Regions from separate parts of the Streptomyces sp. NPDC017979 genome, predicted to be linked through region 1. Evidence: riboswitches for the same ligand, from Rfam matches in the RefSeq annotation. Region 1 holds a riboswitch; each other region holds the start of a gene.
What was found. Region 1 has a riboswitch for cobalamin ahead of ACH4E8_RS24975 (cobalamin biosynthesis protein). Riboswitches for the same ligand answer to the same signal wherever they lie in the genome.
Positions count from the first base shown of each region.

Region 1 (10,138 bases):
CTTTCGGGACGTCACGGGGAGCAGTCTTCCCGTTGACGGCCCGAAAGCCCAAACGGAACCGGACGGGGGCCGCTTCGGCGGTGGTGGCCAGGGGCGCTGGGGGTTACGCGGAAGGGTCGGCCGGCGGGTCGCGCGGGGGGCTCGCAGCGACGCTCCCATCGAAGGGGTGACGCTCGCTCCGGGCGCTCGCTCCGGACGTTCGCACCGGGCGCTCCCGTCGGCGACCCGTACCGGTCGCGCGCACCGGCGCTCACATCAGGGGGGTGAGGAAGCGGCGGAGGGCTTCCTCGTAGCGACCGGGGTCGGTGTTCCACATGGCCGAGTGCGGAGCGTTGAGGACGGTCTGGAGCGTGACCAGGTCCGGGCGGGCGGCGGCCAGTTCGCGGGAGGGGCCCCAGGGGGCGAGGGTGTCGTCGGGGCCGTGGAAGAGCAGGGTGGGGACGGTGACGGCGGGCGCGACGGCGGCGACGGGGTGCGGCTGTGCGTACAGCCCGGCCCGGGCCCGGGCCGTCCGTACGACCAGGGGCACCAGGGGCCCCGGGGTGTGCCGGGCCCGGGCGAGGGCCCGCAGGGTGGCTTCCTGGTCAAGGACCGGGGAGTCGAGGACGAGTCCGGTGACGTGGCCGCGCAGGGCGGAGTCGGCCGCCGCGCGCAGGACCATGGCCGCGCCGGTGGACCAGCCGTACAGGACGACGTGGCGGGCGCCGCCGCGGACGGCGAAGCGCAGGGCGGCGTCGACGTCGCGCCACTCCCGGTCCCCGAGGTGGTTGAGCCCGTCGGGGGGCCGGGGCGCGTCGGGGTCGCCGCGGTAGCCGAGGCCGAGCACCGGCAGGCTCCTGCGGTGCAGGAACGGCAGCAGGTTCATGGGGTGCTCGCGGGTGGCGCCGAGGCCGTGCACCGCGATCACCCAGGTGTCGCGGACGCCGGGGACGAACCAGGACGGGAGCGGGCCGAGTTCGCCGGGGACGGTGACGTCCCGGTGGTCGATGCCGAGGGCTTCGGTGGGGGTGCCGGTGTGCAGCCGCGGCGTCATGCGGACCCGGGTGCCCGGGGCGAGGGCGCCGCGGCTGACCCGTTCGAGCCGGCGCACGACGGTGTCGGGCGAGTTCGACAGGCCGTCGAGCACGGGGCCGGCGATCGCGTCGACGTCCGTGCCGGCGAGGCCGTACGTGCCGGGGCGGCGGGAGGCGAGGCTGCGGGTGAGGGCCACTTGGCCGGCGGCCGTGGCGTGCACCGTGAGCCGGTGCTCCCCCGGCGGGGTCCGTCCCGGGGCGGCGCGGAGCGTCGCGTCGCTCGCGTACCGGGCAGCCGCCGCCACGGCCACGCCGACGCCTGTCAGGAGGGTGACGGCTGCCGCCGCCGCTGTTGCCGGACGCACCGTTCCAGTGTCGGTACGCCGGCGGCGCCCTGCCAGCCGGCGCCACCCGCCCGGGTCGCGGCGGCCGGCCGGCGGGGGTTCGCGGCGGGGTTCAGGAGCGTTGTCCGTACCCCTTGAAGCGGGTGGCCGCATCGGCGAGCTGCGCGGCGGTGAGCAGGGAGGGGGTGCGGCCGGGGACGCCGGACGCGGCCAGCCACAGCCGGCACATCCACTCCAGTTGCGCGGTGCGGTCGTACGCCTGGTCGAGGGTGTCGCCCAGGGTGACGGTGCCGTGGTTCTGGAGCAGGCAGGCGGCCCGCCCGTCGAGCGCGGCCAGCGCGTTCGCGGCGAGTTCGTCCGATCCGTAGGGGGCGTACGGGGCGACGCGGACGGGCCCGCCGACCTCCGCGGCCATGTAGTGGATCGGCGGCAGCTCCGGGACGAGGGTGGACACGGCGGTGGCGTGCACGGCGTGGGTGTGGACCACGGCGCGGCCGGCGCCGGACCGGTGGACCGCGAGGTGGAGGGAGAGTTCGCTGGTGGGCGCGAGGGAGCCGATCACCTGGCGGCCGTCGAGGTCGACGGCGACCACGTCGCGGTCGGTGAGCCGGTCGTAGGGCACTCCGCTCGGGGTGACGAGGACGAGCGGGCCGACCCGGGCGGACACGTTGCCGGACGTGCCGACGACGAGGCCGTCGGCGGCGCTGCGGCAGGCGGTGGCCACCAGGGCGCGCCAGGTGTGTTCGATCTCGTCGTAGGACGTCCGTTCGGTCATGCGTCGAATCCTGTCAGCCGCTGTCGCGGTCGCCCAGAGGGCCCGTGATGCATATCACCGCAAAATCACAGGAAAGCGACCGAGGATCGGTGCCGAAGGGGCGGCCGCCCCGCAGTGCGGGGCCGCGGACGGCCGGGAGGGCGGCAAAGAGGTGGGGCCGCACCGCGAACGAGACACAAACGGAACCATGAGAACCGCTTGGAGACACCGCGAGTCCCGCCTCAGTTCACCTTCCGTTCACCCAGGTTACTTACGTTCGGCGAGCCACTGACGTCCATAGATTGCCTGGGTAAATGGAACACATCACGCTGCTGCTCGCGATTGTGATCGTGACAGCTCTCGTGTTCGATTTCACGAACGGTTTCCACGACACCGCCAACGCGATGGCGACCACCATCTCGACCGGCGCCATGAAGCCCAAGACCGCGGTGGCCATGTCCGCCGTGCTCAACCTCGTCGGCGCGTTCCTGTCGGTGGAGGTCGCCAAGACGATCTCCAGCGGCATAGTCGACGAGTCAGGCATCACCCCAGAAGTCATCTTCGCCGCGCTCGTAGGCGCCATCCTCTGGAACCTGTTGACCTGGCTGGTCGGTCTGCCGTCCAGCTCGTCGCACGCCCTGATGGGCGGCCTGGTGGGCGCGACCGTCGCGTCCGTCGGCTTCGACGCCGTCAACAGCGGCACGGTCATCACCAAGGTCCTGATCCCGGCCGTGGCCGCGCCGCTCGTCGCCGGCATCGCCGCGATGCTGGCGACCCGACTGACGTACAGGATCGGCCGCAACACGGACGCCAAGGGCACCGAGAAGGGCTACAAGGCGGGTCAGATCGCCTCCGCCGGCCTGGTCTCCCTGGCCCACGGCACCAACGACGCCCAGAAGACGATGGGCATCATCACCCTGGCCCTGGTCGCCAGCGACGTGCTCGACCCCGGCTCGAACCCCCCGCTGTGGGTCATCGTCTCCGCGGGCGTCGCGATCGCCCTGGGCACGTACCTCGGTGGCTGGCGCATCATCCGCACCATGGGCAAGGGCCTGACCGACCTCCAGCCGCAGCAGGGCTTCGCCGCCCAGACCAGCGCGGCGACGGTCATCCTGGCCTCCTCGAACCTCGGTTTCTCCCTCTCCACCACCCACTCCTGCTCCGGCGCCGTGATGGGTGCGGGCCTCGGCCGCAAGGGCGGCGTGGTCCGCTGGTCGACCGCCACCCGGATGTTCGTGGCCTGGGGTCTGACCCTGCCGGCCGCCGCGCTCGTCGCCGCCGGCTCCGAGTTCGTGACCAAGCAGGGTGACTGGGGCGTGGCCGTGGTCGCGGTCTTCCTGGTCGCCTCCAGCGCCGCGATCTGGGTGATCTCCCGCCGCCAGGTCGTCGACCACACCAACGTCAACGACGTCGACGAGCAGGCCGAGGGCGCCGCCGAGCCCGCGGGCGTCGTCACCACCGCCATCGCGGCCGTCACCCCGCCGCCGGCCGGCGGCACCGGCGTCGCGGACGGCGCCGACCTCACGAAGACCATCCCGGCCTCCGCCGCCTCCTCCGCGTCCTCGACGTCGGAGAACGGCCCGGCCAGCCCGGCTGCGGTGTAAGGACAGAGCAACATGAAAATCGACTGGGAAGCCCTCGGTTCCGTCTTCGGCGTGAGCCTCGTCGCCACCGTCGCCCTCGTCGGCCTCTTCTCGCTGGGCGTGGTGATGCTCAGCAAGCAGGAGCAGACCGCGGGCGCCTCGGGCGGTGGCTCCGGAGTGCTGGCGCGCACCGGCGCGTACGCCTGCTTCGCGCTCTGCGCGGTGGCCGTGACCTACGGCATCTACCTGATCGTCGACTGACCGGCCGGTCCGGCCGCGTCACCGCGTCACTACGGGCCGGGTCGTACGTCCTTCGCTGGACGTACGACCCGGCCCGTCGTCGTGCGCGGCCGTCCGCTCCTGCCCTTCACCGGTCTTCGTCGCAGGTCAAGGGCGTGTTCCAGGTCAAGGGAGAGTTGACGGCCCTTCTCACCCCGTGGTGGACTGCCGGGGCCATTACGGCGGCAGCAGAGGAAGTCCGGTGCGAATCCGGCGCGGTCCCGCCACTGTCACCGGGGAATCCCTCCCCGGGAGCCAGGAACTCTCGCCGCCGATCACGTCGAACCAGGGCGCGGACACCCTGAGTGAGGACCTGCGACATGCGCGGCTGCGGCTCCGTACCTGCTCTGCACGCACCGGGACGAGACCCGGGGCGCGCCCGCCCCGCGCCGCACCCGGCGCTCCCCTGCGGCCCGACGGCCGGCTGAGCCGTGCGGGCCGACCGGGTCTTCGCGTACGGCGCAGCCGCCGGCGTCCTCGGTGACCTGCTCTTCGGCGACCCCCGCCGCGGGCATCCCGTCGCCGCCTTCGGTCGGGCCGCGGGCGCCGTGGAGCGCACGCTGTGGCGCGACCATCGCGGGTGGGGCGCCCTGCACACCGCGGTGTGCGCCGGTGGCGCCGTCGCCGCGGGGGCGCTCGCCGCACGCGGCGCGCGCCGGCACCCCGCCGCTTCCCTCGCCCTGACCGCCGCCGCGACCTGGGCCGTCGTCGGGGGCACGTCGCTGGGGCGCGAGGCGCGCACCGTCGGGGACGCGCTGGCGGCCGGCGACCTCGCCGCCGCCCGGGCGCGACTGCCGCACCTGTGCGGCCGGGACCCGCACGCCCTGTCCGAGCAGCAGATCGCCCGCGCGGTGGTGGAGTCGGTCGCCGAGAACACCTCGGACGCCGTGGTGGGCGCCCTGGTGTGGGGCGCGGTCGCCGGGGTGCCCGGGCTGGTGGGCTTCCGCGCGGTGAACACCCTGGACGCGATGGTGGGGCACCGCTCGCCGCGGCACCGGCGGTTCGGCTGGGCCTCGGCGCGGCTGGACGACGTCGTCGGCTGGCCGGGGGCGCGGCTGACGGCCGCCCTCGCGGTGGTCGCCGGGGACGACCCGCGCGCGGCGGTACGGGCCTGGCGGGCCGATGCGCACCGTCATCCGAGCCCGAACGCGGGCCCCGTGGAGGCGTCGTTCGCGGGCGCGCTCGGCGTGCGGCTCGGCGGCACGCTGTCGTACGGCGGCCGGACGGAGCACCGGGCGGTGCTCAACGGCGCCGCCCGCCCGGTGGAGGTCGCCGACGTGGCGCGCGCGGTGCGGCTGTCGCGGCGCGTCGGGCTGCTGGCGCTGGGCACGAGCGTGGCCGCCCGGCTGCTGGTGCACAAGGCGTCGGGAAGGCAGGCACAGTTTCGAAGGGGGCGCGGAAGATGACCGGTCAGCGACGCGGCGGCGGACTGCTCGTCGCCGGTACGACGTCCGACGCGGGCAAGAGCGTGGTCACCGCGGGGATCTGCCGCTGGCTGGCGCGCCGGGGCGTGAAGGTGGCCCCCTTCAAGGGCCAGAACATGTCCCTCAACTCGTACGTGACGCGCGACGGCGCCGAGATCGGCCGGGCGCAGGCCATGCAGGCGCAGGCCGCCCGGGTGGAGCCGACCGCGCTGATGAACCCGGTGCTGCTCAAGCCGGGCAGCGACCGCACCAGCCAGGTGGTCCTGCTGGGCCGCCCGGTCGGCGAGATGAGCGCCCGGGGCTTCTTCGGCTCCGGCACCCCGGCCGGGGGCGGCGGGCGGGAGGCGCTGCTGTCCACGGTCGTGGAGTGCCTGGAGGAGTTGCGGAGCACGTATGACGCCGTGATCTGCGAGGGCGCCGGCAGCCCGGCCGAGATCAATCTGCGGCGCACGGACATCGTGAACATGGGCGTCGCGCGCGCCGCGGACCTTCCCGTGCTCGTCGTCGGGGACATCGACCGCGGCGGCGTCTTCGCGTCCTTCTTCGGCACCACGGCGCTGCTCGCCCCGGCGGACCAGCGTCTGGTCGCCGGGTACCTGGTCAACAAGTTCCGCGGTGACGTGAGCCTGCTGCGGCCCGGCCTCGACATGCTCGAAGGGATCACCGGGCGCCGCTCGTACGGCGTCCTGCCGTACGCCCACGGGCTCGGCATCGACGAGGAGGACGGGCTGCGGGTCTCGCTGCGCGGCGCGGTGCGCGAGTCGGTGGTGGCTCCCCCGGTCGGCGACGAGGTGCTGCGGGTGGCGGTGTGCGCCGTACCGCTGATGTCCAACTTCACGGACGTGGACGCGCTGGCCGCCGAGCCGGGCGTGGTGGTGCGGTTCGTGGACCGGCCGGAGGAGTTCGTGGACGCGGACCTGGTCGTCGTCCCCGGCACCCGCGGCACGGTCCGCGCGCTGGCGTGGCTGCGCGAACGCGGCCTGGCCGACGCTCTGTCGCGGCGGGCCGCGGAGGGCCGCCCGGTGCTCGGGATCTGCGGCGGCTTCCAACTGCTCGGCGAGCGCATCGAGGACGACGTCGAGTCGCGCGCCGGCGAGGTGCCCGGTCTCGGGCTGCTGCCCGTACGGGTGCGGTTCGCGGCGGACAAGACGCTGGCCCGCCCGACCGGTTCGGCGCTCGGGGAGCCCGTGGCGGGGTACGAGATCCACCACGGCGTCGCGGAGGTGCTGGGCGGCGAGGCGTTCTTGGACGGCTGCCGGGTGGGTGCGGTGTGGGGCACGCACTGGCACGGCTCGCTGGAGAGCGACGGCTTCCGCCGCGAATTCCTGCGGCGAGTGGCCGAGGCCGCGGGCCGCCGCTTCGTCCCGGCGCCGGACACGTCGTTCGCGGCGCTGCGGGAGGAGCAGTTGGACCGGCTCGGCGACCTGATCGAGGAGCACGCGGACACGGACGCGCTGTGGCGCCTGATCGAGGGGGGCGCCCCGCCGGACCTGCCGTTCGTCCCTCCGGGCCACCCGGACCACGCAGTCCACCCGGGAACGCCGTCATGAACGCCGGGCTGTTCTCGTGCCCCGGTCGCGCCCCAGCAGGCGTGCAACGTCGGCGCCTGCGGCCTGGTGATGGGCTGTTCGCGCAGCTCCGCCCCGTAGGTGTGGGGCGCCCGCGCCCGCAGAGCGCAGGGGGAGGAACTGCGCGACCAGCCGCAGACGGCCCGCAATCACGCGACTACCTCGACCACCACGCACCCCCACCCCGCGAGCCGGAGGCATCCGCATGAGTCGTACTCCCTACCCGTTCACCGCCCTCGTCGGGCAGGACGACCTCCGGCTCGCGCTGTTGCTGAACGCGGTGTCGCCGCGCGTGGGGGGCGTGCTCGTGCGCGGGGAGAAGGGGACCGCCAAGTCCACCGCCGTGCGCGCGCTCTCCGCCCTGCTGCCCGGCATCGCCGTCGTCGCCGGCTGCCGCTTCTCCTGCGAACCCGCCGCGCCCGACCCCGACTGCCCCGACGGTCCGCACGAGCCGGGCCCCGGTGCGGTGCGGGCCGCGCGGATGGTGGAGCTGCCCGTCGGCGCGTCCGAAGACCGGCTGGTGGGCGCGCTGGACATCGAGCGGGCGCTCGCGGAGGGCGTGAAGTCCTTCGAGCCCGGGCTCCTCGCGGACGCACACCGCGGCATCCTCTACGTCGACGAGGTGAACCTGCTCCACGACCACCTGGTGGACGTGCTGTTGGACGCCGCCGCGATGGGTGCCTCGTACGTGGAGCGGGAGGGCGTCTCCGTACGGCACGCGGCCCGGTTCCTGCTGGTGGGGACGATGAACCCGGAAGAGGGCGAGCTGCGTCCGCAGTTGCTGGACCGGTTCGGGCTCACCGTGGAGGTCGCGGCGTCCCGCGAGCCGGACCAGCGGGTCGAGGTGGTGCGGCGCCGGCTCGCGTACGACGACGACCCGGTGGCCTTCGCCGCCGAGTGGGCCGCCGAGGAGCAGGCGCTGCGGGACCGCGTGACGGCCGCGCGCGCACTGCTGCCGCGAGTGCGGCTCGGGGACGCGGCGCTGCGCCAGATCGCCGCGACGTGTGCCGCGTTCGAGGTGGACGGGATGCGCGCGGACATCGTGATGGCCCGTACGGCGACGGCGCTGGCCGCGTGGGCGGGGCGCGATGAGGTGCTCGCCGAGGACGTGCGGCAGGCGGCGCTGTTGGCGCTGCCGCACCGACGGCGGCGCAACCCCTTCGACGCGCCCGGCCTGGACGAGGACAAGTTGGACGAGACGTTGGAGCAGTCCGCGCCGGACGGCCCCGACGACGACCCGGACCCGGATCCCGAACCCGACCCGAACCCGGACGGCGACGGAGACGGCGGGGGCGGCGGGGGCGGTCGGCCGCCGCAGGACGGACCCGGGGCGCCGGAGGCTCCAGGCGCCCAGGACGCTCCGGACGTCCCGGCCCAGTCGCCGCCCTCCGACCAGTCGGAGCCCGTCGGCGCGCGCGCCGAGCAGCAGGCGGTCTCGGCCGGCGAGCCGTTCCGCACGAAGGCGCTGACCGTGCCCGGCACCGGCGACGGCGCGGCGGGCCGCAGGTCCCGCGCCCGCGCCGAGCACGGCCGCACCACGGGCTCGCGCCGCCCCCGGGGCGCGCTCGGCCGGCTGCACCTGGCGGCGACCGTACGGGCCGCGGCCCCGCACCAGCGCGCCCGCGGGCGCAACGGCGCCGGCCTGCTGGTGCGCCGCGACGACCTGCGGCAGGCGGTGCGCGAGGGCCGCGAGTCGAACCTCGTGCTGTTCGTCGTGGACGCGTCGGGTTCGATGGCGGCCCGGCGGCGGATGGGCGCGGTCAAGGGCGCCGTGCTGTCGCTGCTGCTGGACGCGTACCAGCGGCGCGACAAGGTCGGTCTGGTGACCTTCCGGGGGCGGGAGGCGGAGCTCGTGCTCCCGCCGACGTCCTCGGTGGACGCCGCCGCGGCCCGGCTCGACCAGGTGTCCACGGGCGGGCGCACCCCGCTCGCGGCGGGGCTGCTCACCGCGCACGACGTGCTGCGGGTGGAGCGGATGCGCGACCCCGCGCGCCGTCCGCTGCTGGTCGTGGTCACCGACGGCCGGGCGACCGGCGGGCCCGAGCCGGTGGCGCTGGCGTCCCGGGCGGCGCGGCTGCACGCCGCGCAGGGCACGGCGTCGGTGGTCGTGGACTGCGAGTCGGGCCCGGTGCGGCTGGGGCTCGCGGGCCGGCTCGCCGGGGAGTTGGGGGGCACTGCGGTCACGCTCGACGAGTTGCGGGCGGATTCGATCGCGGGCCTGGTGAAGGACGTACGTACCGCTGGTGACAGCAGAAGGGCCGCGTGAGCAGATGCCACAGGGACAACCGTCCGTCGTTCCCGACGACGGACTCACCACTCGCCAGCGCCGCAACCGGCCGCTGGTCCTCGTCCACACGGGCGTGGGCAAGGGCAAGTCGACGGCGGCCTTCGGGCTGGCGCTGCGCGCCTGGAACCAGGGGTGGCCGATCGGGGTGTTCCAGTTCGTCAAGTCGGCGAAGTGGAAGGTGGGCGAGGAGCGCGCGCTGACGGTCCTCGGGGCGTCCGGCGAGGGCGGCACCGTGGACTGGCACAAGATGGGCGAGGGCTGGTCGTGGGTCCAGCGGGACCGCCAGTTCAGCAACGAGGAGGCGGCCCGGGAGGGTTGGGAGCAGGTCAAGCGGGACCTGGCCGCGGAGCGCTACCGGCTGTACGTCCTCGACGAGTTCGCCTACCCGCTGCACTGGGGCTGGGTCGACGTCGCGGAGGTGGTCGAGGTGCTGCGGGACCGCCCCGGCACCCAGCACGTGGTCGTCACCGGCCGCAACGCCCCCGCGGAACTGTTGGAAGTGGCCGATCTGGTGACCGACATGAGCAAGGTCAAGCACCCGATGGACGCCGGTCAGAAGGGTCAGCGGGGCATCGAGTGGTAGCACGTCTGGTGATCGCGGCGCCCGCGTCGGGGAGCGGCAAGACGACCGTCGCGACGGGTCTGATGGCGGCCTTCGCCGCGACGGGGCTCGCCGTCTCCCCGCACAAGGTGGGGCCCGACTACATCGACCCGGGCTACCACTCGCTGGCCTGCGGTCGGCCGGGGCGGAACCTCGACGCGTACCTGTGCGGCCCCGAGCAGGTCGCCCCGCTGTTCGCGCACGGCGCGGCGGGGTGCGACCTGGCCGTGGTCGAGGGCGTGATGGGCCTGTACGACGGTGCTTCCGGGCTGGGCGAGTTGGCGT
Region 1 is NZ_JBIRGU010000010.1:250,665-260,802, reverse strand. Features, by position in the region: gene ACH4E8_RS25000 (hypothetical protein) at 1-15, opposite strand, end outside; gene ACH4E8_RS24995 (alpha/beta hydrolase) at 251-1,378, opposite strand; gene ACH4E8_RS24990 (class II aldolase/adducin family protein) at 1,470-2,132, opposite strand; gene ACH4E8_RS24985 (anion permease) at 2,426-3,715, shown strand; gene ACH4E8_RS24980 (hypothetical protein) at 3,728-3,955, shown strand; cobalamin riboswitch at 4,126-4,258, shown strand; gene ACH4E8_RS24975 (cobalamin biosynthesis protein) at 4,405-5,379, shown strand; gene ACH4E8_RS24970 (cobyric acid synthase) at 5,376-6,947, shown strand; gene ACH4E8_RS24965 (putative cobaltochelatase) at 7,171-9,231, shown strand; gene cobO (cob(I)yrinic acid a,c-diamide adenosyltransferase) at 9,236-9,835, shown strand; gene ACH4E8_RS24955 (cobyrinate a,c-diamide synthase) at 9,829-10,138, shown strand, end outside.

Region 2 (10,138 bases), on a different contig from region 1:
GGTGTACCTGAGGGGGAACGCGGAGCCGCCGACGCCGGACGAGATCACGGCGGTGCTCCACCACCCCGACGGTCTCCTCTGGCGCCTCCAGACCGCGTCCCCCCGCGGCCTGTGGCACCCCTTCCGCGCCAGCCACTACGCGTAGCTCACATCAAGCCCCGCCGGCGATTGAGGCGCGGGGTTCGGGGGCTGGCCCCCGACGAGTGGTCGCGCATTCCTGGCGAGGGTGCGCAAATTTCAGCCCCGCCGGCGATTGAGGCGCTGGAGCGTCCGCACTCCTGCGGGGGAGGGTGCGCACAATTCAGCCTCGCCGGCGATTGAGGCGCGGGGTTCGGGGCGGAGCCCCGACGGAGGTGCAGGTGCCTTCGGGTGCCGCGGGCCCCGGAAACCCGGCTCGCTCCCAGGGCGCGGCGCCATCGTGGGGGGCCAGCCCCCGAACCCCCGCGCCTCAATCGCCGGCGGGGCTGAAAATTTGCGCGTCCTCGCTCGCGGAGTGCAGGCGCTTCAGCCGCCTCAATCGCCGGCGGGGCTGAATCTTGCGCGTCCTCAAGCGATGGGGAGGCCGGCTGAAGGGCGTGGCTACGCCACCGGGGTGCCGGTGAGGGTGATGCCGGCTTCGCGGAGTTCGGGGAGGACCCGGGAGGTGCGGTCCTTGGAGACCGCCGCGGTCAGGTCCAGCAGGACCCTCGTGGCGAAACCTTCCCTCACAGCATCCAGCGCCGTCGCCCGCACGCAGTGGTCCGTCGCGATCCCCACCACGTCCACCTCCGTCACGCCCTGCTCCCGCAGCCACGCCGCCAGGCCCTTGCCGTTCTCGTCCGAGCCCTCGAAGCCGCTGTACGCCGCCGCGTACGCGCCCTTGTCGAAGACGGCGTCGATCGCGCCCGAGGCGATCGCGGGGGCGAAGTTCGGGTGGAAGCCCGCGCCCTCCGTGCCGGCGACGCAGTGGACCGGCCAGGACGTCTCGTAGTCCGGGGTGTCCGAGAAGTGGTCGCCGGGGTCCACGTGGTGGTCACGGGTGGCCACCACGTGGCGGTACCCGGTGCCCTCCCCGATCATCTCGGTGATCGCCGCCGCGACCTCCGCACCCCCCGCCACCGCGAGGCTGCCGCCCTCGCAGAAGTCGTTCTGGACGTCGACGACGATCAAGGCGCGGTGCATGGCGGGTGTCCTTCGGAGGTCGAGGGCGGGGCGGTGCCGCCCGAGCCTAGGGACTCGGGCCGCCGCACGGGAGGGGCGTACGTACAGGTCCACGGGATGCTCACAGCCGGGGCCGGCGCGGGCGCGGTCGCCCTTCCCGAGGGAAGCGTCCCCGCGCCGCCGCGCCCCACACGTCGTCGGCGCCCGCTTTCACGCGGGTGCGCTCACGCGTACTCCGTCGGCAGCACCGGCTCGCCGCGGGAGAGCTGGGTCGCGGACAGCGGGAGCGCCGCCCGGGCCGCGCGGTGGCGGTCCCGGGGCACGTCGAGGGGCTCGCGGGCCACGATCTCGCCGCCGCGGACCAGCTCCACCAGCAGTTGGTCGCCCGCGAGCCGGTCCGGCACCGGGCCGGTGCCCAGCACCTCCGCCTCCGCGACGCCCTCCGCGTCCCGCCGGCGCGCCGCCCACTTGCGACCGCCGACGGAGGTCTTCGCGCCGAGCGACTTCTTCGCCACCGGCTCCAGCGGGGCGTCCGGCTCGGTCGAGCGGGCGCGGGCCACCAGCTTGTAGACCATGGAGCAGGTGGGGTGCCCGCTGCCGGTGACGAGCTGGGTGCCGACGCCGTACGCGTCCACCGGCGCCGCGGCCAGCGAGGCGATGGCGTACTCGTCCAGGTCCGAGGTGACCGTGATCCGGGTGTTCCGGGCGCCCAGCTCGTCGAGCTGCTGGCGGACGCGGTGCGCGACCAGCAGCAGGTCGCCCGAGTCGATGCGCACCGCGCCCAGCTCGGGGCCGGCGATCTCCACCGCCGTGCGGACCGCCTCGGCGACATCGTAGGTGTCCACCAGCAGGGTGGTGCCCCGCCCCAGCGATTCGACCTGCGCCCGGAAGGCGTCGCGCTCGCTGTCGTGCAGCAGTGTGAAGGCGTGGGCGCTGGTGCCGACGGTGGGGATGCCGTAGCGGAAGCCGGCCGCCAGGTCCGACGTGGAGTCGAAGCCGCCGACGTACGCCGCGCGGGAGGCGGCCACCGCGGCGAGTTCGTGGGTGCGCCGCGCGCCCATCTCGATCAGCCGCCGCCCGCCGGCCGCGGTGGACATCCGGGAGGCCGCCGCCGCGATCGCCGAGTCGTGGTTGAGGATGGAGAGGATCACCGTCTCCAGCAGGACGCACTCGGCGAAGGTGCCCTCGACCCGCAGGATCGGGGAGCCGGGGAAGTACACCTCGCCTTCGGGGTAGCCCCACACGTCACCGCCGAAGCGGTACGACGCCAGCCAGTCGAGCGTCGCCGCGTCCACGATCCGCTGCTCGCGCAGGAAGGCCAGCACGTCCGCGTCGAAGCGGAAGTTCTCGACGGCGTCCAGCACCCGACCGGTGCCGGCGACGACGCCGTAGCGCCGTCCCTCGGGCAGCCGGCGGGTGAAGACCTCGAAGACGGAGCGACGGTGCGCGGTGCCGGCCCGCAGGGCCGCTTGCAGCATCGTGAACTCGTACTGGTCGGTGAAGAGGGCGGTGGAGGGCACATCGACCGGTAGCCCCAGGTCAGAGGGGTTCACAGGACTCGACCTCACGCTTTCGTCAGCTTCGCAAGCATTTGTCGGTATGCGTCAGTACTTGCCGCCGATTCGTGGGAATCCACGAGCCGATCCGGCCATGGCCAGGATGCTACCCCACATTTCGTCAGAGTGACGAAATGGGATGCCCGTTTGTGCGATTCGTCGCCGTGAGTGGCAGCATGGATCAGGTGAGTGTTGCTCCCACTGAGATCGAACGCCCCGAGTCGGCGGAGCAGAGCTTCGCCGTCCCCGAGCCCGACGTGCCGTGGGTGACGCTCGTCCACAACGACCCGGTCAATCTGATGAGCTACGTCACCTATGTCTTCCAGGCGTACTTCGGATACTCCAAGGACAAGGCGCGCAAACTGATGCTCGACGTCCACCACAAGGGACGCGCCGTCGTCTCCAGCGGTACCCGCGAGGAGATGGAACGCGACGTCCAGGCGATGCACGGCTACGGCCTGTGGGCCACCCTGACCCAGGACCGCGGCTGATGCCGGGACACTTCGAGCCCGCGCCCGGCGGCGGCGCGACCATCGCGCTCGACGACGTCGAGGTCTCCATCCTGCGCTCCCTCGCGGTCCAGTTGATGGAGTTGATAGGGCCCGGTGACGAGCCGGTCGAGGGCGAGGACCCGCTGGCGGCGCTGTTCGCCGAGGGGCCGAGCGAGGCGCCGTCCGATCCGGCGCTCGCCCGGCTGTTCCCGGACGCCTACCGCGATCCGGCGGCGGTGGCCGGAGCCAAGAGCGCTGCGGAGGAGGAGGAACTGCGGGCCGCGTCCGCCGAGTTCCGCCGCTTCACCGAGAACGACCTGCGCGCCGGCAAGCGGCAGAACGCCTTCGCGATGGTGCGCGCGCTGGACTCGCTCGACGCGGCGGGCGAAGCCGGCGCGGTGCTGGTGCTGACCCCGGACGACGCCCGGTGCTGGCTCGGCACGTTGAACGACCTGCGGCTGACCATCGGCACCCGGCTGGAGATCACGGAGGACGACCAAGGGGGCGCGGGCGACGAGGGCGACCCGACCGGCGGGCTGTACCGGCTGCCGGACTCCGACCCGCGCAAGCCGATGGTGATGGCGTACCTCTGGCTCGGGGTGCTCCAGGAGACCCTGGTCGAGACCCTGATGGGCTGAGCCCCGCGGCCCGCGAACACGGCCCGCGAAGGGTCCGCGAACGCGGCCCGTGAACGGCCTGTGAGCAGCCCTTGAGGGGCCTGTGGGCGGCCCGTGCGCGAGGCCGCGCAGACGCCCGCCCGTCCGTTCGGTTGTTCGCTCAACGGACGCTCAAATCCGAATAACGTTTCCGTCACCGCCCCGGGGCGCTTTGCCGCTCCGGGGCGCGTTTTGTCCGGTTCTCGCTGTGCAGTGCGCCACAATCGGCCCGTTCGATCTTCGTGGCTACCGTGATAGATCTTCACGACCGCCAGGGGCGCCACCCATGCCCCTGGGGGCGCTTGGACCGGCGGATCGCCGGTGGCACTCCATCCACATCCGGGGGGATCAGGAACTGGTCCGCAGCCGCACGCCGGGGGGCGGGCGACGCGGATCGGCATGGAGAAAGGGCGCACCACATGACGTCGGTGCAGATCGACGACAAGCACGACGGGCAGAGCGGACCGCCGCAGGGGACCGCCGCCGAGGACCAGGGTTACCACCGCGGACTCGGGGCCCGGCAGATCCAGATGATCGCCATCGGCGGTGCCATCGGCACCGGCCTCTTCCTCGGCGCCGGCAAGGGCATCTCCAAGGCCGGGCCCAGCCTCATCCTCGCCTACGCCATCGCGGGCGTGGTCATCTTCTTCATCATGCGGGCGCTCGGCGAACTGCTGATGTACCGCCCGGTCTCGGGGTCCTTCTCCGAGTACGCGCGCGAGTTCGTCGGCCCCTTCGCGGGCTTCGCCACCGGCTGGACGTACTGGCTGTTCTGGGTCGTCACCGGAATGACCGAGGTCACCGCCGCCGCCGAGTACATGACGTACTGGTTCGACATCCCGCAGTGGGTCTCGGCCCTCGCCTTCACGATCGTCCTCTACCTGGCGAACCTGATCTCCGTGAAGCTGTTCGGGGAAATAGAGTTCTGGTTCTCCATGATCAAGGTCACCGCCATCGTCGGCATGATCCTGATCTGCGTCGGCATCCTCACCCTCGGCTTCTCCGACGCCGGCGACACCGCCTCCGTCACCCTGCTGTGGGACGACGGCGGCTTCTTCCCCAAGGGCATCGGCGGCACCCTGATGACCCTCCAGATCGTGATGTTCGCCTTCCTCGCGGTCGAGCTGGTCGGCGTCACCGCCGGCGAGTCCAAGGACCCGGAGAAGAACCTGCCCAAGGCGATCAACACCGTGCCGTGGCGCATCGCCGTCTTCTACGTCGGCGCGCTGATCATGATCCTGTCGGTGGTCTCCTGGACCACCTTCGAGCCCGGCGTCTCGCCGTTCGTCGCCGCCTTCGACCAGATGGGCCTCCAGATCGGCGCAGGCATCGTCAACTTCGTGGTGCTCACCGCGGCGCTGTCGTCCTGCAACTCCGGGATGTACTCCACCGGCCGGATGCTGCGCGACCTCGCGCTCAACAGCCAGGGCCCGAAGGTCTTCACCAAGCTCACCAGCCGCGGCACCCCGCTGATCGGGACGACCTTCTCCGCCGGTCTGATGCTGATCGGCGTCTGGATCAACTACCAGTGGCCCGGCGACGCCTTCCACAAGATCGTCTCCTTCGCCACCATCTCCGGCATGTGGGCCTGGGTGATGATCCTGGTCAGCCACATCATCTACCGGTCCAAGGTGGCCAAGGGCGAGGTCCCGGCCTCGCCCTTCAAGGCCCCCGGTGCGCCCTGGACGAGCTGGTTCGCGCTCGCCTTCATCGGCATGGTGATCGTGCTGATGGGCATCGACAAGGACGCCCGGATCTCCCTGTACGCGGCGCCGGTGTGGGCGCTGGTGCTGGGGGTTTCGTACCTGGTGCTGCGGGCGAAGAACCCGCAGGGCGCGGCCTTCGTCAAGCGCGAGCGGGCCAAGCAGGACGGCTGACCGTCCACGATGTGGACCGGGGCCGGTCCGTACCCGACGGGGTGCGGACCGGCCCTTCCGCCATGCGGACGGACGCATATCCTGATCGACATGCTGACCCTCACCCAGGACCTGTACGACCGGATCGTCGCGCACGCCCGTGCCGACCACCCCGACGAGGCGTGCGGCGTGGTCGCGGGCCCCGAGGGCAGCGGGCGGCCCGAGCGCTTCATCCCCATGCTGAACGCGGCCCGCTCGCCCACCTTCTACGAGTTCGACTCGGCGGACCTGCTGAAGCTCTACCGCGAGATGGACGACCGGGACGAGGAGCCCGTGATCGTCTACCACTCGCACACCGCGACCGAGGCGTACCCCTCCCGCACCGACATCAGCTACGCCAGCGAGCCGGGCGCGCACTACGTCCTCGTCTCCACCGCGGACACCGACGAGGCGGGCCCGTTCCAGTTCCGCTCGTTCCGGATCGTGGACGGGGAGGTCACCGAGGAGGAGGTCCGGGTCGTGCCCTCATACTGATCCGGTGCTCCTAGACGTCGAGGCACCTCTCGACGTATCTCTAGAACTCGACAGAACCCTGACCGAGTTCGGCACTCGGCAGGACTCCACAACAGAACACGGGCGGTGGGCCCCAGGAAGCCGGTGCGAATCCGGTGCGGTCCCGCCACTGTGAGTGAAACGTTCCACCGCACCGTTGCGTGCAGTGACACGTTCCATCAGCCAGGAACTGACTCGCCGCCCTTCTCCCACACCCAGGGGACGTGGAAATCCCCGGAGGAGGACCCACGCATGTCCCGGCAGCCCCGGTCGACCAGCCGTCGCGCGCTCGTCGCCGCCACCGCCCTGCTTCCGCTCGCCCTCACGGCCACGGCCTGCTCGTCCGACCCGAGCCCCGACACCAAGGCCGCGGGCGCGCCCGCCGCCGGCTTCCCGTACACCGTCGACAACTGCGGCGTGAAGACCACCTACGACGCGCCCCCCAAGCGGGCCGTCACCATGAACCAGCACGTCACCGAGATCATGCTGGAGCTGGGCCTGGAGAAGTCCCTCGTCGGCACCGCCTACCTCGACGACCAGGTGCTGCCGGAGTACCGCGAGGCGTACGAGTCGGTCCCCGTCGTCGCCAAGACGTACCCCTCCAAGGAGAAGCTGCTCTCCGTCAACCCGGACTTCGTGTACGGCGGTTACGGCAGCGCCTTCGACGCCAAGGACGGCCGCACCCGCGAGGACCTGAAGAAGGCGGGCATCGAGACCCGGCTGAACCTGGAGTACTGCACCAAGCAGCGCACCACCATGGACGACGTGTACCGCGAGGTCGACGAGGTCGCCCGCACCTTCGGCGTCGGCGACCGCGCGCAGAAGTGGATAGCCGAGGCCCGCGCCACGGTCGCCAAGACCGAGGCCGAGCGGGCGAAGACCAAGGCCGCCCCCGTCCCCGTCTTCGTCTACGACAGCGGCGACAAGACCGCGTTCACCGTCGGCGGCAAGGGCATCGGCAACGAACTCATCAGCCGCGCCGGCGGGCACAACGTCTTCTCCGACATCGACAAGAGCTTCGGCGACGCCAGTTGGGAGCAGGTCGTGGCCCGCAAGCCGGAGGTCATCGTGATCTACGACTACGGAGCGACGACGCTGGAGCAGAAGAAGCAGCGCCTGCTGAAGGACCCGGCGCTGAAGGACGTACCGGCCGTCAAGAACAAGAGGTTCGCCGTCCTGCCGCTGTCCGACGCGGTCGTCGGCGTGCGCGCACCGGACGCCATCGCCAAGCTGGCCCCGCAGCTCGCCCGGTGACGGGGCCGAAGGTCGTGAAGGACGTGACCGCGGGCCCCTCGGCGGGCCCGCCCGCCACCGCCTCCCCGCCCGCCACCGCTTCCGGGACCGCCGCCGGCGAGGGGAAGCCGGCCGGCACCACCTCCCGGCTCCGCTTCGGCGCCGTGCTGACCGGCCTGCTGCTGGCGCTGGCCGCCGCAGTCGTCGCGGCCCTCGCACTCGGCTCCGTACGCATCCCGCCCGGGGAGGTCGTCGCCGCGCTGCTCCCGGGCGCGGAGCCCAGCCCCCTGCGCACGGTCGTCATCGACGTGCGACTGCCGCGCGTCGTGCTCGGCGCCCTCGTCGGCGCCGGGCTCGGCCTCGTCGGCGTGGTCCTCCAAGCCCTGGTGCGCAACCGGCTCGCCGACCCCTTCCTGCTCGGGATCTCCTCCGGCGCGTCCACCGGCGCGGTCGTCGTGCTGACCCTCGGCATCGGCGTCACGACCACCGTCGCCCTGCCCGCCGGCGCCTTCGCCGGGGCGCTGGCCGCCATGGTGCTGGTGTACGCGCTGGCGCGCCGCGGCGGCTCGATGACCGGCACCCGGCTCGTCCTCGCCGGCGTCACCATCAGCTACATCTTCACCGCGCTCACCACCCTCGTGCTCGTCGCCTCCTCCCGGCCCGAGCACTTCCGCGAGGCCATGTTCTGGTCGCTCGGCGGCCTCGGCAGCGCCCGCTGGGACACCCTGTGGCCGCCCGCCGTCGTCATGGCGCTGGCCCTGCCGCTGCTGCTGGCGCTCGCCCGCCCGCTGGACCTGCTGCTGGTGGGGGAGGAGGGCGCGACCGTGCTCGGCCTGGACGTCGCCCGCTTCCGCGCCGCCGTCTTCGTCCTCGTCTCGCTGGTCACCGCGGTCATGGTCGCCGCGAGCGGCGCCGTCGGCTTCATCGGGCTGATGGTCCCGCACGCCGCCCGCCTCCTCGTCGGCGCCGCCCACCGGGCGCTGCTGCCCGTCGCGGCGCTGTGCGGAGCCGTCGCCCTGGTCGTCGCCGACCTCGGCGCCCGTACCCTCGTCGCCCCGCAGGACGTGCCCGTCGGGGTGCTCACCGCGCTGATCGGCGGACCGCTGTTCCTGTGGCTGATGCGGTCCCGCCACCGAGAAGGAGCCCCGGCATGACCGACGCGACCGCACCGGGTTCCACCGCGGGGGAGGAACTGGCCGTACGGGCGCTGTCGTACGCCGTCGAAGGGCGCACCCTCCTCGCCGACGTCGACCTCGACGCCCGCCCCGGCGAGACGATCGGGCTCGTCGGCCCCAACGGCAGCGGCAAGACGACCCTGCTGCGCTGCGTCTACGGCACGCTGCGCCCCACCGCCGGCCGGGTCCACCTCGGCACGGACGACCTGGTCGCGCTCCCGCCCAAGGCGCGCGCCCGGCGGGTGGCGACCGTGCCGCAGGAGAGCCGGCCCGAGTTCGAGTTGACGGTGCGCGAGATCGTCCTCATGGGGCGCGCCCCGCACAAGCGCTTCTGGGCGGCGGACACCGCGGAGGACGCCCGGAGCGTGGACGGGGCGCTGGCCCGGCTCGGCATCGCGGACCTCGCCCAGCGGGCCTTCCCCTCGCTCTCCGGCGGCGAGCGGCAACGGGCCCTGGTGGCCCGCGCGCTGGTGCAGCGGCCGGAACTCCTCGTACTCGACGAACCCACCAACCACCTGGACATCCGCTATCAGTTGGACATCCTCGGGCTGATCCGGGAGTTGGACACCACCAGCGTGCTGGCCCTGCACGACCTCAACCTGGCCGCCTACTACTGCGACCGCCTGTACGTGCTCAGCGCCGGCCGGGTCGTCGCCGCCGGGCCGCCCGGCGAGGTCCTGACCCCGGGTCTGCTCGCCGAGGTCTACGGCGTGAAGGCCGAAGTCGCCGTCCATCCCAGCACCGGCGCACCCGTGGTCACCTACCTCCCCGGCTGACCGTCGCCGAGGCGGTTGTCCAGTTGGTGGGCGGAACCGGTCCGGGATGCGAGATCACATTCCGGCCCTGGGGGCGGGAATCGTTACGATGACCGCATGGTTCTCCACGACATGCGCGACAAGACGCCGGGCGGCACCGTGCTGCTCGTGGCGCGGCTGCATGTCGACCTGTGTCGCCTCGCCAGCGCGATCTGTACCTGAGCGCGTCCGCACCCCGATCGTCGGGCCAGCGCCCGCCGGCCCCACGCTCCCTGGAACGCCCGCCCCACCGCGCGGAGGACGAGCCGCGTCCGACGCCCCGCGCGCCACCGCCTCAACGACTGTCGACTGGAGTCCACACCATGGCCATCGAGGTCCGCATTCCGACCATCCTCCGCACCTACACCGACGGAGCCAAGGCCGTCGAGGGCAACGGGACCACCCTCGCCGAACTCTTCGCCGACCTCGACACCCGCCACGCGGGCATCCAGGAGCGCATCGTGGACAAGGCCAACGGCGACCAGCTCCGCCGCTTCGTGAACGTCTACCTCAACGACGAGGACGTCCGCTTCCTGGACGGCATCTCCACCAAGCTCTCCGACGGCGACAGCGTGACCATCCTGCCGGCCGTCGCCGGCGGAATGCGCTGACGGCGATGCGCTACGACTCCCCGCTCGCGGCCGTCGGCAACACCCCGCTGGTGCACCTGCCGCGGCTGTCCCCG
Region 2 is NZ_JBIRGU010000014.1:105,320-115,457, forward strand. Features, by position in the region: gene ACH4E8_RS28945 (hypothetical protein) at 1-145, shown strand, start outside; gene ACH4E8_RS28950 (isochorismatase family protein) at 580-1,161, opposite strand; gene ACH4E8_RS28955 (nicotinate phosphoribosyltransferase) at 1,365-2,693, opposite strand; gene clpS (ATP-dependent Clp protease adapter ClpS) at 2,873-3,187, shown strand; gene ACH4E8_RS28965 (DUF2017 domain-containing protein) at 3,187-3,825, shown strand; gene ACH4E8_RS28970 (amino acid permease) at 4,263-5,720, shown strand; gene ACH4E8_RS28975 (Mov34/MPN/PAD-1 family protein) at 5,811-6,233, shown strand; cobalamin riboswitch at 6,320-6,469, shown strand; gene ACH4E8_RS28980 (ABC transporter substrate-binding protein) at 6,504-7,505, shown strand; gene ACH4E8_RS28985 (FecCD family ABC transporter permease) at 7,649-8,638, shown strand; gene ACH4E8_RS28990 (ABC transporter ATP-binding protein) at 8,635-9,435, shown strand; gene ACH4E8_RS28995 (putative leader peptide) at 9,532-9,636, shown strand; gene ACH4E8_RS29000 (MoaD/ThiS family protein) at 9,777-10,064, shown strand; gene ACH4E8_RS29005 (PLP-dependent cysteine synthase family protein) at 10,070-10,138, shown strand, end outside.
Region 2: another riboswitch for cobalamin. It lies ahead of ACH4E8_RS28980 (ABC transporter substrate-binding protein); the one in region 1 lies ahead of ACH4E8_RS24975 (cobalamin biosynthesis protein).

Region 3 (10,138 bases), on a different contig from region 1:
CGATGCTGCCGTCCAGGTTGTAGAAGAACTCCAGGGCGACGCTCTCGTGGAAGAAGAGGATGTCGATGGAGATCGTGAGCCGGGCGTGCGCGGTCACCGCGGACTGGTTGCCGAGCTTGCGGTACTGGAGGTCCGCGTAGAACTCGGCCGTGACGCTGATCAGCCCGAGGACGCTCACCCGCCCGGTTGCTCGGACGTAGCCCCGCAGCACCACCTCGTCCTTGGCTTCCTTGTCGTCCGGGTCGGCGCGCTCCAGCTTGAAGTAGATCCCGATCGCGATCCGCGCCAGGCCGGAGGCGATCTGGGCGAAGTCGAAGGCCAGGGTGTACGTGGCCTCGATCGCGCCTTCGATCTTCTCCACGCGGCGCTCGCTGACCTCGACGGCGAAGAACCCGCCGCCGCCGAAGCCGTACACCGTGACGTTGAACTTCTCGTCCTCCTTCGCGAACCCGAAGGTCGCCCGGACCGGCTTGCGCTGGAAGGGGACGATGACCCCGGCGGTCACAAAGCAGTTGGTGACCCGCAGCACCGGGCCCATCTTGATGTCGGGCAGCCCGAAGGTGACGCCGACGCGGACGTTCTCGACCGTGATCTCCTGGTACGTCTTCAGTTCGAGGCCGAAGACGCTCACCCCGTCGAAGGCGTTGGAGATGTAGTCCTCCAGGGCGCTGACGAAGGCCAGCGGCCCGTAGAACCTGACCGCGCTGACCCCCGGTTTGAAGGAGGGCCCGCCGTCGTGGTCGAAGCTGAACTCGAAGTCCTTGAAGACCACCCCGACGAACTGGAACGCCGGGTCCACCAGCCTCAGTTCGAATTGCGTGATCTTGCCGGTGACCTTGTTGGTGTTGGTGCCCTCGACGTAGCTGACCTCGTTGAGGACCTTCAGGGTGAGCTTGGCCCGGTTGTTGTCGACGACCGCGCGGAACGGCCCGAAGTCCACCAGCGGCGTTGCGAAGTCGATCGTCATCGTGTGGCCGTTCGGCAGCTTGCTGACGTCCGGGATCCCCGTCTTGGGGTTCACCGGATAGTCGGTCTCCTTCTTGATCCGCAGGGATTCTTCGGGGCCCGTTTCGTTGTCCGGCAGCACGTTGGCGAGGAAGGTGGCGCCGAAGAGCACGGCCCGGTTGAGCTGGCTCTTGAGGTCGAAGTACTCCTTGGGGACGATCGTCCCCTCTTCCTGGAGCCGGTCGACCGACTCCTTGTTGCCGCCAGCTGCGCCCAGCACCCGGGACAGGCCGCCGACCTCGATGTTGGGCATGGCGATGCCGCCGACGGTGACGCTGTTGAGGACGACCCGCTCCACCGGCCGGTCCTCGCCCGAGGCCAGCGCCGCCAGCGAGTCGCGGACCCGTACGTACACCTCGCCGGGATTGCCCCCGAACCCGGTCAGCAGGTACTTCTCGTCGTAGCCGAGGAGGACCGGGTCGCCCGGCCCGTAGAAGGCGTCCATGGCGGTCAGCCGCGCCTCGGCGCCCAGCATGCCGGGGAAGAACAGCGGGCTGTCGGCCCGCGGTGCGAGCCGTTCAAGCGGCGCTCGGAGTCCCCAGAACAGCCGCTGGGTGGGGTGGCTGGCGGTGCCCGGCACGGCCTCGGCGGCGTACGGGAGTTCCTGCCCGCCCAGGTCCAGGGCCCGTCGGGGGTCCGGTACGGGGCCGACGAGCCGGTCGTACCCGCCGTACGCGTCGACCACCTCCCGCAGCACGGTCCCCGGCTCGGGCGACTGGATCGCCACGTCGTGCGGCACGAAGGCCAAGGACGCGGTGAAGCGGATCTCCCGGCCGGTCGCGGCGGTGCCCCGCAGCACGAACGCGACGTCCGTGCCGGTCGCGATGGACTGGATCCAGATGCCCGCCTCCGGCCGGCCGGACAGCAGCGGCTCCGGATCCTGCGGCAGGTCGGGCGGGACCGGGTTCTCGACGGCGATCTCGGTGAAGGGGAAGGACCGGCCCTCGTAGGGCAGTCCGTACGCGCCGGGGTAGGTCTTCACCGGCTCGGTGATCCTGACGAACCGCCGCTGTTCGAGGTAGGCGACCCCGGTCGTCTCGTCGAACGTCCGCTTCGTCTCGGTGAACAGCAACGCCCGGTGGCCGTAGGGCACCAGGAATCCGTACTGCTCCAGCACGACCTTGTTGTCCCGGCCGAGCCAGGCGTGGTGCTCCCAGTGCTTGAGGTTGAGCCCGGACGACGTGCTGGGCTCCCAGCGCCCGTCCAGGTCGAGCGTGGCGCCGGCCGCGCTCAGCGCCAGCAGCCCGACGTCCACCGGCGCCGCCACGGGCTCCGGCGGATTGGTCAGGGCGATCAACTGACGGAAGTCGAAGCCCTCCGGGTTCAGTGCGCCGAAGAGCTTCGCCTCCTGCGCGTCGGCAGGCTCGTCGGCGGCGACCACGCGGACGGTGGGCTGCGACTGCGGCGCCGGCCGCCCGGTGGGGCCGCGCAGCGCGAGCCGGGTGTGCCACAACTCCGTGCGGCCGTCGTGCTCGACCGGCGTCTCGGCGTGGTCCCAGGTCGCGAACTGCTCCGGCGTCAGATGCAACCAGTCCACGACCAGCAGATCGGTCTCCAGCCCACCGGGCCGACCTGCGGCCGGCACCACCCGCATCACCCACTGCCACCACCGCAACAGCCCGGACTCGCTGTACGGGACGGTCTTCACCGTCTCCGGCACGACGAAGGCGATCCGGCTCGGCCCCACCGCGCGGGCGGCCGCCGACCCCGGAGCGGGCCGGTTCGGCTCGCCCTCGTACACCGTCTGCTCCGTGACGTGCTGCGACTCGAAGCGGGCGACGACGTAGGCCCGCTGCGCCGGGTCGACCCGCCGCAACTGCGGGGGGTCGGCGGCGGGGTCCGGCCGCAAGTTGTAGAAGTCGAAGTCGATGACCAACATGTCCTGCGGCCGTACGAGCCGAACGCTCGCCACCGGAGCCGGAGCACTCATGCCAGGCCCTCCGCACTGTCGAGAGGGCATTATGTATAGCGGGGCCGCAGTTGCCCGGAGAATCCCCCGAACGGGTTACGGCGGAGTGCGCCGGGCGGCCGGATCGGCCGGGTTCGGTGCGAACCCGCCGGCCCGGCCGGGCGGACTGTCGGGCGGACGACTCCGTCCCCTACAGTGCGGGCGGACCGCGCCCGGTCCGCCCCCGAAGCACCAGCCGCCGAACAGGAGCACTTCCCGTGGCCACCCGTGTCCCGCCCGGCAGTCCGCAGCCCGATCCGAGCCCGGCGGGCCGGCCGGTCCCCGAACTCGCCCCCGAAGCCGTCGCGCAGTGGCGCGAGCGGGGCGGCGACCTCGTCGACCTCCTCGCCGAGGCGCAGCGCCGGCACGGCGGAGTGGCCGCGGTCCGGCTCGGCCCGCGCCCCACCGTCGTGGTGACCGCGCCCGCGGCGGTGCAGCACGTGCTCGCGCTCCACCCCGACCGCTACGTCAAGCGCTCGCACCGCGCCCGGATGCTGATCGGGGACGGCGTGCTGTCGGCGACGGGCGAGGCGTGGCAGCGCCAACGACGCCTGCTCCAATCCCAGTTCACCGGCCGCGGCATGCGCCGCTACGAGGAGCGGATCGCCGAGTCCGCCCGGATCACCGCCGCGCGCTGGGCCGACCACGCCCGCAGCGGAGAGGTCTTCGACGTCGGCGAGGAGATGCGCCGGTTCGCCCTGGACACCATCTGGCGGTCCCTGACCGGACACCCCGTCGACGCGGAAACGGCACGGACCCTGGGCGAGATGCCCGCCGTGCTGGACGCGCTGCCGAGCCTGCCGGCCGACGACGTCTCCGCACAGGAGGTCGTCGCCGCGGAGCTGGCCAGGATCGACGCCCTGGCGAGCCGGGCGATCGCCGCTGCCCGCGACGGCGATGCGGGGCCCGACGGCCCCGGCCTCCTGCACGTCCTGATCGAGGCGTCCGAAACCCGCCCCGAGTACACGGACCGGCTGATCCGCGACGAGTTGGTCACCCTGCTCCTCGCCGGCCACGAGACCACGGCCACCACCCTGACCTGGCTGCACCTGCTGCTGGACGAGCACCCGCAGGCCCGGGGGCGGGCGTTGGCCGCGGGCGGCGAAGGCACGCCCGAGCGACGGCAGGCCGTGCAGGCGCTCGTCCACGAAACGCTCCGGTTCTACCCGTCGGCGTGGATCCTGCCGCGCTGGACGGCGCAGGACGACGTCCTCGCCGGCCACGCGATCGAGGCCGGCACCGACGTCCTGGTCTGTCCGTACCTGACGCACCGGGACCCCGAAGTGTGGGAAGCGCCCGGCACGTTCGATCCGGAGCGCTTCACCACCCCCGGGCGCCGCCCCGACCAGCAGGGCGGCTACTTCCCCTTCGGGCTCGGGCCACGGGCCTGCCTGGGGCTCCAGTTCGCGCTGCGGGAGTCCACCGCCCTCCTGGAGCACCTGCTGCCGCTGCCCGTTCCGCGCTTCGAGGCCGTCCCCAAGGGGGCCCTGTACGGCATCACCGTGCGCCCCGACGGGCCGACGCCGGCGAGGCTCGACGGGCCCGCCGCGGCGTGAGCGCACGCGCGCCCCTGCCGCGGCGGGACCCCGCGGTCACGACGGGCGCAGCTCCGCGCGGACGGTGCGCGCGGCGGCGACGAGGTGTTCCAGGGAGGCCCGGGTCTCGGCCCAACCCCGGGTCTTCAGACCGCAGTCGGGGTTGACCCACAGCCGTTCGGCGGGGATGCCCTCCAGCCCGGTGCGCAGCAGCGCGGCGGCCTCCTCGACGCTCGGCACCCGCGGCGAGTGGATGTCCCACACGCCGGGCCCGGCCTCCCGCGGATAGCCGTGGGAGGCGAGTTCGCCGGCCACCTGCATGTGGGAGCGGGTGGCCTCCAGGCTGATGACGTCGGCATCGAGGTCGTCGATGGCTTGGACGATGTCGCCGAACTCGGCGTAGCACATGTGGGTGTGGATCTGGGTGCCCGGCGCGACGCCGCCGGTGGTGAGCCGGAACGCCTCGGTGGCCCAGGCGAGGTACGCGGGCCGGTCCGCGGCGCGCAGCGGCAGGGTCTCGCGCAGCGCCGGCTCGTCGACCTGGATCACCGAAGTGCCGGCCGCCTCCAGGTCGTCGACCTCGTCGCGCAGGGCGAGGGCGACTTGCCGGGCGGTGTCGCCGAGGGGCTGGTCGTCACGGACGAAGGACCAGGCGAGCATGGTCACCGGGCCGGTGAGCATGCCCTTGACGGGACGGTCGGTCAGCGACTGGGCGTACGTCGTCCAGCGCACCGTCATCGGCTCGGGGCGGGAGATGTCGCCGGCGAGGATCGGCGGTCGGACGTAGCGGGTGCCGTACGACTGCACCCAGCCGTGCTGGGTGGCCAGGTAGCCGGTGAGCTGCTCGGCGAAGTACTGGACCATGTCGTTGCGCTCGGGCTCGCCGTGCACCAGGACGTCCAGGCCGGTCTTCTCCTGGAAGGAGAGCACCTCGGCGATCTCGGCCCGGATCCGTTCCTCGTAACCGGCGGTGTCGATCCGGCCGGCCCGCAGGTCCGCCCGGGCCACCCGCAGTTCGTCGGTCTGCGGGAACGAGCCGATGGTGGTGGTAGGCAGCAGCGGCAGCCCGAGGCGTTCGCGCTGCGCCACCGTCCGCTCGCGGTAGGGCCGGGAGCGCCGGGCGTCGGCGTCGGTGACGGCTTCGGCACGGGCGCGCACGGCCGGGTCCCGGGTGATGGGCGAGGTGGCGCGGGAGGCGAGCGCCGCCCGGTTGGCGGTGAGTTCCGCGGTGATGGCGTCGGTGCCGAGGGCCAGCCCCTTGGCGAGGGCGACGACCTCGGCGACCTTCTGCCGGGCGAAGGAGAGCCAGCGCAGGATCTGCGGGTCGACGTCCCGCTCCAGGGCCGCGTCCAGGGGGACGTGCAGCAGGGAGCAGGAGGCGGCGACGTCGACGTGGTCGGCGAGGCCGAGGAGGGTGCCCAGGGTGGCGAGGGACTTCTCCAGGTCGTTCGCCCAGATGTTGCGTCCGTTGACGACGCCGGCGACCAGGCGCTTGCCGGTCAGGCCCCCGACGGCGGCCAGCGCGTCGAGGTTGGCGGCGGCGGACTCGGTGAAGTCCAGGGCGAGCCCGTCGACCGGGGCTGCGGCGAGGGTGGGCAACGCGGCGCCGAGCCGGCCGAAGTAGGAGGCGACCAGCAGCTTCGGACGGTCCGCCAGGGTGCCGAGGACCCGGTAGGCGCGGTCGGCCGCGTTCAGCTCGGCCGAGGTGCGGTCCTGGACGAGCGCGGGTTCGTCGAGTTGCACCCAGGCGGCGCCGGCCGCGCGGAGATCGGCGAGGACCTCGGCGTACACCGGCAGGAGCCGGTCCAGGAGGGTGAGCGGGTCGAAGTCCGCGGCCACCCCGGGGGCGGGCTTGGCCAGCAGCAGATAGGTGACGGGTCCGACGAGGACGGGGCGCGGGGTCAGCCCGAGCGCCAGGGCCTCGGTCACCTCGGCGACCTGCTTGGTCGAGTCGGCGGTGAACACCGAGTCCGGGCCCAACTCCGGCACCAGGTAGTGGTAGTTGGTGTCGAACCACTTGGTCATTTCCAGCGGCGCCACGTCCTGCGTGCCGCGGGCCATCGCGAAGTACCCGTCGAGGGCGTCCGCGGCGACGGCCGCCCGGTGGCGCTCGGGGACGGCGCCCACCATGACGGAGGCGTCCAGCACGTGGTCGTAGTACGAGAAGTCACCGGTCGGGACCTCGTCGACGCCGGCCGCCGCCAACTCCTGCCAGTTGGAGCGGCGCAACTCCGCGGCGGTGGCGTGCAGGGCTGCGGCGCTGACGCGCCCCTTCCAGTAGCCCTCGACGGCCTTCTTCAACTCCCGGCCCCGGCCCTGACGGGGGTAGCCGTACACGGTGGCCCGTGCTGCCGCGGCTGCGGACTTCGTGGTCACGGAGATCTCCTTCGCGAGATGGATCCCTGAGGTCCCGGTGACGGGACGGGGCGCGAAGGGGTGACGGTGCGAAGGGGGTGCGCGCCGGTTGCGCGGTCGTCCGTTCGCAGTGCACGCCGACCCGCCCACGAGGTCACCGGGAGTTCCGCGCGCGGATCGTCCGCGTGCGGGCAACGGGCAGGTCTTCGGACTCGCGGGCACGCCTGCCGGTCTCCCGGCGGACACCTACTGGCCGTCGCTTCCCAGGTCCTCGCGGACCCAGTGCGTATGACGGCGGTCGTTCCCGCTCACCGCTGCGGGGCAGTCCCGGATTCCCACCGGGTTCCCTCTTGCGACGCTTCCCGCCTGGCGGACGGGGGCGAACCAGCTGCACCGGTCACCCTAGCGGGCCGTCGGCGGATGGCGGCAGGGCGCGTCCGGCATGCGGATGGTGAGGTGGAACACGCCGGCCCGGTCGCCCCTGCGCCCGGGGGCGGGGCGGCGCCGCGCTCCCGCCCCCGGACGACCACCGTCAAGTCGGGGTGAGGGCGCTGCTGATGGATCTTGCTGGGCTCGTGTGGCCTGGCACCATGCCTCTCCCCCGTAGCCGTTCGGGCACGGGAGGTGCCCCCACCCTGTGCCCTGAGGGCACGGGAGGTACCCCCACCGCATTGACTCCCTCCTCCGCTGGGGTCCCCCCCCGTGCCCGCAGGGCACAGGGGGAGATCCACGGCACCAGACCCCTCCCCCTACGCCCGAAGGGCGTGGGGGGACCCCCACCTGATCCAGCCTGATCCATCAGCAGCGCCCTAGCCGCCGTTGACGTACGCCCGAAGATGACGCGCGGTCAGGGTGTCGCCGTCGCTGACGAGTTGACGCGGGGTGCCGGTGAAGACGACCTCGCCGCCGTCGTGGCCGCCGCCCGGTCCGATGTCGACGATCCAGTCGGCGTGGGCCATCACCGCGAGGTGGTGTTCGATCACGATGACCGAGTTGCCGCCGTCCACCAGTCGGTCGAGCAGCGCCAGCAACTTGTCGACGTCGGCCAGGTGCAGTCCGGTGGTCGGCTCGTCGAGGACGTACGTCGACGCCTTCTCCGCCATGTGGATGGCGAGCTTCAGCCGCTGGCGCTCACCGCCGGAGAGGGTGTTCAGGGGCTGGCCGAGCCGCAGGTAGCCGAGGCCCACGTCGGCGAGCCGGCCGAGGACGGCGTGCGCCTGGCCCGAGGGGAAGAACTCGTACGCCTCCTTCACCGGCATGTCCAGGACCTCGCTGACGTTCTTGCCGCGCAGCCGGTAGGTGAGGACCTCCGGGGTGTAGCGCTTGCCCTCGCACTTCTCGCAGACCGTGCTCACGCCGGCCATCATCGCCAGGTCGGTGTAGATGAGCCCGGCGCCGTTGCAGGCGGGACAGGCGCCCTCGGAGTTGGCGCTGAACAGGGCCGCCTTGACTCCGTTGGCCTTGGCGAAGGCGGTGCGCACCGAGTTGAGCAGGCCGGTGTACGTCGCCGGGTTGGAGCGGCGCGAACCGCGGATGGGGGACTGGTCGGCCACCACCACCCCCTCGCGGCCGGAGAGGTACCCGTGGACGAGGGAGCTCTTTCCGGAGCCGGCGACGCCGGTGACCACGGTCAGCACGCCGAGGGGCACGTCCACCGAGACGTTCTTCAGGTTGTGCAGCGTGGCGTTCTCGATCGACACGTGCCCGGTGGGGCGGCGCACCGCGTCCCGCAGGGCGGCCCGGTGGCCGAGGTGGCGGCCGGTGAGGGTGGGGGAGGAGCGCAGTCCGGCGACGTCGCCCGCGTAGCCGATCACGCCTCCCTCGGTGCCGGCGCCGGGCCCGAGGTCCACCACGTGGTCGGCGATCGAGATGACGTCGGGCTTGTGCTCGACCACCAGGACCGTGTTGCCCTTGTCGCGCAGCCGCAGCAGCAGCCCGTTCATCCGCTGGATGTCGTGCGGGTGCAGTCCGGTGGTCGGCTCGTCGAAGACGTACGTGACGTCCGCGAGCGGTGAGCCGAGGTGCCGGACCATCTTGACCCGCTGGGACTCGCCGCCGGAGAGGGTGGAGGAGGTGCGGTCCAGGCTGAGGTAGCCGAGGCCGATCTCCACCAGGGAGTCCAGCAGTTGGCCCAGGTTGGCCAGGAGCGGTGCCACGGCGGGCGCGTCCAGCTTGTGCACGAAGGCGGCCAGGTCGTTGATCTGGAGGGCGGCGCACTCGGCGATGTTCAACCCGCCGATGCGACAGTCCAGCGCGGTGCGGTTGAGGCGGGCGCCGGCGCACTCCGGGCACTCGCCGAAGACGACGGCCCGGTCCACGAAGGCGCGGATGTGGGCCTGCATCGCCTCGCGGTCCTTGGCCAGGAAGCTGCGGTGGATGCGCGGTACGAGCCCCTCGTACGTGAGGTTGCTGGAGCCCACCTTGATCTTGGTCGTCGGCTTGTGCAGCAGGTCGGCGAGTTCCGCCTCGGTGAAGTCGGCGACCTTCTTGTCCGGGTCGTAGAAGCCCGATTCGGCCATCACCTGCCACTGCCAGGAGTCCACCGCGAAGCCGGGGACGGTGATCGCGCCCTCGCGCAGCGACTTGGACCGGTCGACGACCTGGTCGAGGTCGACGTCGGATATTCGACCGATGCCCTCGCACCGCGGGCACATGCCCTCGGCGTTGTTGAAGCCGAAGTGGTGCGAGGGGCCCACGTACGGCTCGCCGAGGCGGCTGAAGACGATCCGCAGCATGGTGTACGCGTCGGTGGCGGTGCCCACCGTGGAGCGGGAGTTGGCGCCCATGCGCTCCTGGTCGACCACGATCGCGGCGCTGAGGTTGCGCAGCGCGTCCACGTCGGGCCGGCCGACCGAGGGCATGAACGACTGGACGAAGCTGGTGTACGTCTCGTTGAACAGGCGCTGCGACTCGGCGGCGATGGTGCCGAAGACGAGGGACGACTTGCCGGAGCCGGAGACGCCGGTGAAGACGGTGAGCCGGCGCTTGGGGAGGTCGACGGAGACGTTGCGGAGGTTGTTCTCCCGGGCTCCGCGGACCTCGATGAGGTCATGGCTGTCGGCGAGGCGGGGGGCGGCGTCCGGTGCACTGGGGACCGGGGCGCCGGTGTCGTGGTCGTAGGGGCCTTCGGGACCTGCGGCGGGCATGGCTGAGCTCTCTCCTCTGGCGCTCTGGGGAGAAACGCGGGAATCCGCTGGATGCGCGCTGCCCACTGTACACAGTTACTGGATACACCGTACGCAGATAACTCCTCGGCGCGGGTGCGGGGATCGCGCGCGGACGCGGGTGACGGGGG
Region 3 is NZ_JBIRGU010000013.1:167,770-177,907, reverse strand. Features, by position in the region: gene ACH4E8_RS28345 (hypothetical protein) at 1-2,935, opposite strand, end outside; gene ACH4E8_RS28340 (cytochrome P450) at 3,172-4,509, shown strand; gene metE (5-methyltetrahydropteroyltriglutamate--homocysteine S-methyltransferase) at 4,546-6,864, opposite strand; cobalamin riboswitch at 7,044-7,195, opposite strand; gene ACH4E8_RS28330 (ATP-binding cassette domain-containing protein) at 7,653-9,989, opposite strand.
Region 3: another riboswitch for cobalamin. It lies ahead of metE (5-methyltetrahydropteroyltriglutamate--homocysteine S-methyltransferase); the one in region 1 lies ahead of ACH4E8_RS24975 (cobalamin biosynthesis protein).